DNA from 2 places in the Asticcacaulis sp. P2_C5 genome. Region 2 is predicted to be linked to the other one. Evidence: riboswitches for the same ligand, from Rfam matches in the RefSeq annotation. Region 2 holds a riboswitch; the other holds the start of a gene.
The links. A riboswitch is a leader RNA that binds a small molecule or an ion and turns the genes downstream of it on or off. The one in region 2 is predicted to bind S-adenosylmethionine.
Positions count from the first base shown of each region.

Region 1: it holds a riboswitch for S-adenosylmethionine, as region 2 does, so the genes downstream of both, AC1DXO_RS20680 (hypothetical protein) here and metX (homoserine O-succinyltransferase MetX) in region 2, are expected to answer to the same signal.

Region 1 covers NZ_JBFUDU010000013.1:27,285-30,684, reverse strand. Annotated here, with positions in the region: gene AC1DXO_RS20695 (Crp/Fnr family transcriptional regulator) at 1-270, opposite strand, end outside; gene AC1DXO_RS20690 (response regulator) at 479-940, shown strand; gene AC1DXO_RS20685 (hypothetical protein) at 941-1,165, opposite strand; gene AC1DXO_RS20680 (hypothetical protein) at 1,192-1,506, opposite strand; SAM-I-IV-variant riboswitch at 1,548-1,656, opposite strand; gene AC1DXO_RS20675 (HAD hydrolase-like protein) at 1,736-2,374, opposite strand; gene AC1DXO_RS20670 (hypothetical protein) at 2,377-2,805, opposite strand; gene AC1DXO_RS20665 (hypothetical protein) at 2,812-3,165, opposite strand; gene AC1DXO_RS20660 (hypothetical protein) at 3,358-3,400, opposite strand, start outside.
Region 2 covers NZ_JBFUDU010000024.1:7,410-10,809, forward strand. Annotated here, with positions in the region: gene metB (cystathionine gamma-synthase) at 1-436, opposite strand, end outside; gene metX (homoserine O-succinyltransferase MetX) at 613-1,596, opposite strand; SAM riboswitch class I at 1,679-1,787, opposite strand; gene AC1DXO_RS25600 (DUF4304 domain-containing protein) at 1,914-2,531, opposite strand; gene AC1DXO_RS25605 (DegT/DnrJ/EryC1/StrS family aminotransferase) at 2,599-3,400, opposite strand, start outside.

The sequences.
Region 1 (3,400 bases), on a different contig from region 2:
TCCGTTTGAAACAACGCCGCCGATGGCGCCCTCGCGTCCGACGAAACCGACGTCGACGGCCGTTCCCTGGGTACCTTCGATACAGAAGGCCGCCAGGGCGCCTCCGCAGGGAAACCATGTTTCGACCACGTCGTCACCGGCGTGGATGAGAGTCGTATGCGCTCTCATCTCAAGCGCCATCATATGCGGTTGCAGCCGCTGGCGATCCTCTTCCGCCAGAACCGACAGAAGCCCATTGCTCAGCATCTGCTCTTTCGTCGGAGAGGTCATCACGCGTTCCCAATAAGGTGGCCAAGACAATGGCAAGTGTGCACAAGTGCACAGACGCTGATCGCAATGAATGTTACCCGGATACACAAGGCAGTTCCCCGCGTGGCACCAGGCATCCGACTTATGTGCTGAAATCCATGTAAAGCCTCAATGTGCATGGGCACAGATACGCGATAACAACGCGCAATTTGAATGAAAAGGATGCGGCATGGCCGACGGGAAGAGTCGATCCGATGGCCTGCATATACTGATTGTCGACGACAATTTTGCCGCCGCCCAGACGACGGGTTGGGTCGTCGAAACCTCCGGCAACACCTATGACCTGGCCGGGCGCGCTGACGTCGCCATCGCCGCCGCCAAGCTAAGGGTACCCGATGTCGTACTGCTCGATATCGGATTGCCGGGGCTGGACGGGTTCGAGCTTTGCACCGAGATGAAGGCGATACCGGCCCTGCGCGGCACGGTGTTTATTGCCCATACGGGCTATGGCCAGCAGCAGCACAGGGACAGGGCGCTGGAGGTCGGCTGTTCCTATTTTCTGTTGAAACCGTTCGATCCGGCCAAACTGGAAGCTATCCTGGCCGATGTCGCACAACAAAAACGCGGCAAAGACATCCTTGGCGACGAAAAGCGCCCCGATCTCAGCAACAATGCCCCCGGGCCCGCCTGATCACGGCTTGCAGGTCGGGCACAGGCCCAGGCTTTTGTATTTGGCGAAGGTCTTCATCATATAGGCCCGCGCTTCGAGCAGGTTGGGGAAGGCACGCGACCAACCGACATCGCCCGCGGGTCCGGTCGGCTTGAGTTCCCCCTGCCCTTCGCGGCACAGCTTGCAGGTGCCTTTGTGCACGCGGGCGCGCTGGACCGATGCCATATGCGAGACGAAATAGCTCATACCGCTGGGATAGCACGACTACCCGCTTAATGAAAACCGTGACGCGCGATCAGGTGCTCGACCCTGGCCTCACAGACGCCCGGCAGCGCAGCCAACCGACCGGCGAGATGGCGTGCCGCTGACGGATCGAGATGCGTGACACGCAGCCGGTGAGTCATGCGCTCGCCGCAGCGCGACGTCCGTACCTGGCCCAGCCCTGCACCGGACGCACTCAGGCACGACATGACCATTGCGGTATCGCTTCCCGCCATCGCAGAGACATGTAAAATGTGGATCAATTCGCCCGACAGGTCGCGGACAAAATCATCTTCGGCCGGCACGTGCCGTACAAACGCGTTCATAGCTCAAGCCCAGGGCTCAGAGGTCGCGAAAAGGGAAATCCGTCGTCCCACTTCGTTGCCGACAATCGGCCGCATCACCTTTTGCAAGGATGCCACCTTGCCTGGGAAGGCAGGTTGGCGTCGGGTCGGGCCCAACTCTGGATGCAGGCGCGTATTAGCTTATCTCGCGACAGGATTCAATGGGTCAAGAACGAGCCGTTCCCGCCCTGGGCGCTGTGCGCGCGGCTGGTCATGCCCCACGTAGCAACTCCGCCTCAAGGGCTGCCACCGTGTCGAACAAATGGGTCGGACCGGCGGCCTTCAGGACAGATGTCTTGGCATAGCCCCAGCCCACGGCCGCCGCTGTTACGCCGGCTTTCTGCGCCGCGTGAATGTCGCGTTCCTCGTCGCCGACACAGAGCGCGTCCGCGGGCGACACGCCGGCGCGCTTCAGCATCGCCTTGAACCTGCCGGCCTTGCCGAACAGCGACACACCGCAGGCATAGTCGGAAACCAGGCTGGCCGATGTCCCCAGCACCGTTCGTATCGTCGCCTCGCTGTTCGAGCTGACGACAGCAATCCGCACGCCTGCGCCATGCAGCCGCCCAAGCAGCGGCTCGATCCCGTCGAACAGTAAAATCTTTTCCGCCACGCTGACGCTGCGTCGTCGCATATCCGCGGCGATGAACGGCAGACGCCAGTGCTGGACCCCGAGGCTTTTCATAACGCCACGCGTATCCAGCCCACGCAGATGGTCGATATCGTCGTCGTTCACCCGGCGGAAGCGATGCTTGGCCGCGATCTCATTGAGCACGCCAACCATCCAATCGCCGCTGTCAGCGAGCGTGCCGTCGAAATCGAAAATGACCAGCCGGTAGGGGGAACGCATCTCTATTTGGGCCCGAGACTGCGGCGATAACCGAGTATACCGAAGGCGAGGCAGATGAGCACGATCCAGCCGGTCCAGAATCCTGTGGTCGTCACATAGCCAAAGACGGCAAATTTCGTCAGCGCGCGGACTAGGTGCGCGACCACGGCGTTCAAAATGGCGCCCGTCGCAAAAAAAGTCCACATGCGCCGCGACCAGATGGCCAAAACGGCAAACAGAAACAGCGCCACGATGTCGATCGTGATAACGGCGACTCCGGGCCCATTGCCGGCGTGTGAAGTCAGAAAAAAGCTCAGTGTCCAGGCAACAGAAATAATGGCGGCCCCGTATCTCTCGACGGGACCGCCACGCAGAAAAGCCCACATGCAAACAATGACGGCGGCAATGTCTCCGCCCTTCGCCCACACTAACGCTATCAGTTCTTTATCCATAAATGCCTATGCCGCATTCTCCGAGGCCACGACAACATGAACATGACGACCCGATGGCGGTGTTACCAGCTTGTCGTCTTCGGTGCCAAAAGCCACCGTCCGGCAGCCCATTTGGGTTTTCACCGCGTCCAGGTCCTTGTGAACCGTCACAATCGCGCTCCTCGCCTCCGACAGAGAAGCATACGATTTAGCGATGCCGTCAATCACATTCTGCCCGACGACCGCCGACAGGTTTCCGTCCATACGCATGCGCACCAGGCTGCTCGACAGGGTGGCCAGTTCGATAAGCGCGGTGTCAAAGGCTCTTTCGGTCGCAAACAGTTGCTGTGCGCCTTGGCGCACCATCTCAGATCTTTGCATGTTTCAATCCTATCCTGGCCCCCACGGGCCCGCTTACGCGCCAATCCGGGGACGGTGACCGGAATTAGCCTAACAGGGTTTGAATCAGCTGTATGGCTCCGGCCGTAGAGGACAGGAGTGCCGCGAAACCGAGCGCCATGGCGATCGCAATCAGCACAAAAAGTCCGGTGCATTCCAGAGCCGACAGTTTCTTCAGCCGTCCTGCGAACCAGCCCCGTCGTCCGTCAGCCAGGCC
Region 2 (3,400 bases):
AAAGCAGGGCGGTCGGCTGCGACAGGGCTTCGACCAGGGCGGCGTCATCGCCCTGGTCGACATAGACGACCTCGATCAGGCCCTGTTTGGCGCGGGCATTGAGCAGGCGCTGAGTGCCGCCGTAGCAGTCGTGAGGCACCACAACGCGGCGATTGCCGGGCAGGTCCTGCCACAGCAGGTCGAGCGCCGCCAGGCCAGAGGCGGTCATCACCGCGCCAACGCCGCCTTCCAGTTCGGCGATCACCTCGGCGATAATCTCGCGCGTTGGGTTGCCGGAGCGCGCATAGTCATAGGTACGCTTCTTGCCGAAGCCTTCGAACGAGTAGTTGGTGCTGAGATAGATCGGCGGCATGACCGAGCCGTGCGCCGGGTCGCTGTCGATGCCGATATTGATGACCTTGGTGGCCAGGCTGGCGTCTTTGAGGAAGTCTTTCATGGTCTCGAATAGGGGACAGGCGGTTGGAAGGTTGGGAACCGCGAATGAACGCGAATAAACGCGAATGAAGTGAGCGCTGAAGGCGCTCAGATGATGGCTCGGGCTTTCGCTGTCTTTTCAGGACAGGTTCGAATATTCGCGTTTATTCGCGTTCATTCGCGGTTCCAATAAAAACCTCACTGCGTCAGGGATGTCTTGACGATTTCCGACACCAGCTTGATCTCTTTGAGGAAGGCGTCGTGGCCGTAGAGCGAGGGGAATTCGATTAGCACGCTGTCCCGCAGGCCCTCGTGCAGCAACTGCATGTCGGCGAACGGGACCAGGCGATCGGTCGGTACTGCGGCGAGATAGACGCGCGCCTTGATCTTTGCCGGATCGACCCGGTGGCGATCCAGGCTGTCCGACATGGCGATCCAGCGGTTGACGTCGGTGGCGGCATAGGCGTCGCCGCGCGCCCGCAGATAACCGCAGACCGTATAGTTCTCGCCGGCCAGATCCGGTGCCGGGCCGTCGAAACGCTCGGCAAATTCGGCGTCAGAGCGATAGGTCGTCATGGCCAGCTGGCGGGCCAGCGAAATGCCTTCGGCGTCACGGCCGGTCTCCTTGCCGAACATCAGCAGACGGCGTTGCAAGCCGCGGAACGCCGTTGCCATCGGATGGGCGCGATGGGCGGCCGAGATAATACAGAGACGCTCAACAGCATCGGGATAGAGCTCGGCAAACGCCAGGCCGATCATGGCGCCGTAGGAGGCACCGATAAAGGAATAGATGCGATCGACCTGAATCTGGTCGAGCAGCAGCTTCACCAGGCGCGCCTGGTCGTGGGTGGTGATGGTATAGATCTGACTGGCCGGCAGCTGGGGCGCAAACTCGATGCTGAGCACGCGCCAGATATTGAGGTCGAGCGCTTCGCCGGGGCCTGCGACGCCTTCCCACCAGCCGGGCGCCGTGTCGGTGGCGTCTTCCTTGGCAAACAGGACGCGGCCGGCCGAAATGCCACCGGCGGCCACGACGACGGGTGCATTACGCGGACCGTAGAGGCGCGCCACCACATCTTTTTGCGCCAGCATCTGGCCGCTTTCCAGGCGGAAATCGGCGGGAATGACGGCGACAATATCGGTGCCGACAAGGTCAGGAAGATCAAGTGAGATCGCGTTCATGGTGTGTCCGGTCACGGAAAAGAATAGTCATCGTGACCAGTCGAGAGATCGACTCCCCGCGTCCATTGGCGGGTGTTCGCGTCTCTCATCTGTCAGGGAAATGAGCCCTGTAGGAGTTGGCACCATTCCACAGGCATGTGGCGGTTGCCCCAGCGTCGTCGGGCCTTTCCCTCGGCTGGTCTCGATGAGTGATCAATTTAATCGCTCAATTTCGCAGTTGCGTCAAGAGGCCGCCATCGCGCCGGGCGACGTTCGTTCTAGCTTTTGGATTTGGGATAACACCGCGGTCGTCATCGTTATGGTCGATCGACGCATTGCTAAGGACCATTAGCGATCACTTCGAGTTCTCGCCTCAGTCCTGAGGCTTGTCCCAGCACTTCGAGAGCCAGTTTTGCGAAGGCTATTGCGTCGTCTGTCCGGCCATCTGCCAAACGCATCAGAGCAAGCGCGCGTGCAATTCTGACGTTCGTCGTCTTGAAGCCGGACAAATCGAGACGACCTTCGGCGAACGCTTGTGGCGTGATCGTGTAAAGGGGAGCATCGGAGCCTGTCTGCAACGCAAATGCATGCCGTCCCACGGCGGTGTAGACATGCAAGGCATCGTCCAATGCCGCGTCCAGACTTAGCTGGTTAGAGTAGGACCACCATTGGTCACCGCCATTGGCAGCTAATCGGCGCCTGAACTCACAGTCAGCCTCGCTTAGCTTTTTAGCGCCTGGCGTTGTTTCTTGCTCGTCAAGGATAGCGACAGGCTGCAGGCCGAGGTTGACCGCAAAACTTCCCCCAGCGCGGCTGCCTTGGAATTGCACAATGCAGATTATCCCATTGATAGTCCGCCGAAAGGTCCTTCCTGAACCGGAAAATCCATCACTTCTGAGTACGGCAGCGAACCGTGTTTTAATTGATTTTTCAAGTGAGGGTGGCTCAACTTTCATGGGCTCGCGTCCTGCCAATTCATGCTTACCACTCCGTCTGCGCCGTCGCTTGTACGCACGACATGCTTCAGATAGCTGCAAGTTCCTGCAATGCGTCCTCGATTGGATAATGATGGTTGCCGATAAACAGGCCGTGCGTGTCGATATGGTCGGCATTGTCCAGCGAGCCGTGAATCTCATGCGCCATAAGGTCCATGACCTTGTTCTTGGCGAAGTTGCCCGCAACGATCGGCCGGCATTCGAACCCGCCGGCCGTCAGGCGCTGCACCAGTTCTTTACGCGTCAGGGCCGAGCCCGGGCGAATAACCAGGGCAAAACCGAACCAGCTGCTGGCGCCGATTTCACGCTGAATGGCGAAGTCGGGGTGATCGCCGACATACTGCTTCAAATATTCAGCGTTTTTGCGCCGTTCCGTAATCAGGGACGGCAGTTTCTTGACCTGTTCGATGCCGATCGCGCCCGACATTTCGAGCGGCCGGAAATTGTAGCCGGGCAGGACAAACTTGAACGCCTCTTCGAACGGATCGTCGGATTTGGTGCCGGTCAGGCGATTGACCTTGGGCAGGTTGCGCGTCCAGCCATGAGCGCGAAGCGACAGCATGATATGATAGAGCTCTTCGTCGTTGGTCGTAACCAGGCCGCCCTCCATCGTCGAGATATGATGGGAGAAGAAGCTTGAAAACGAACCGACAACGCCGAAAGAACCGCCCTTCCTGCCGTTGAATTCAGAGCCCAGCGATTCACAATTGTCTTCAACCACAATGATGTCACGACCGGCGATAATGCGCTCGATTTCCGTAAAATCATTGGGGTTGCCCAGCAGGTTGACGACCATGATCGCCCGCGTCCTGTCGCTGACCGCCGCCTCA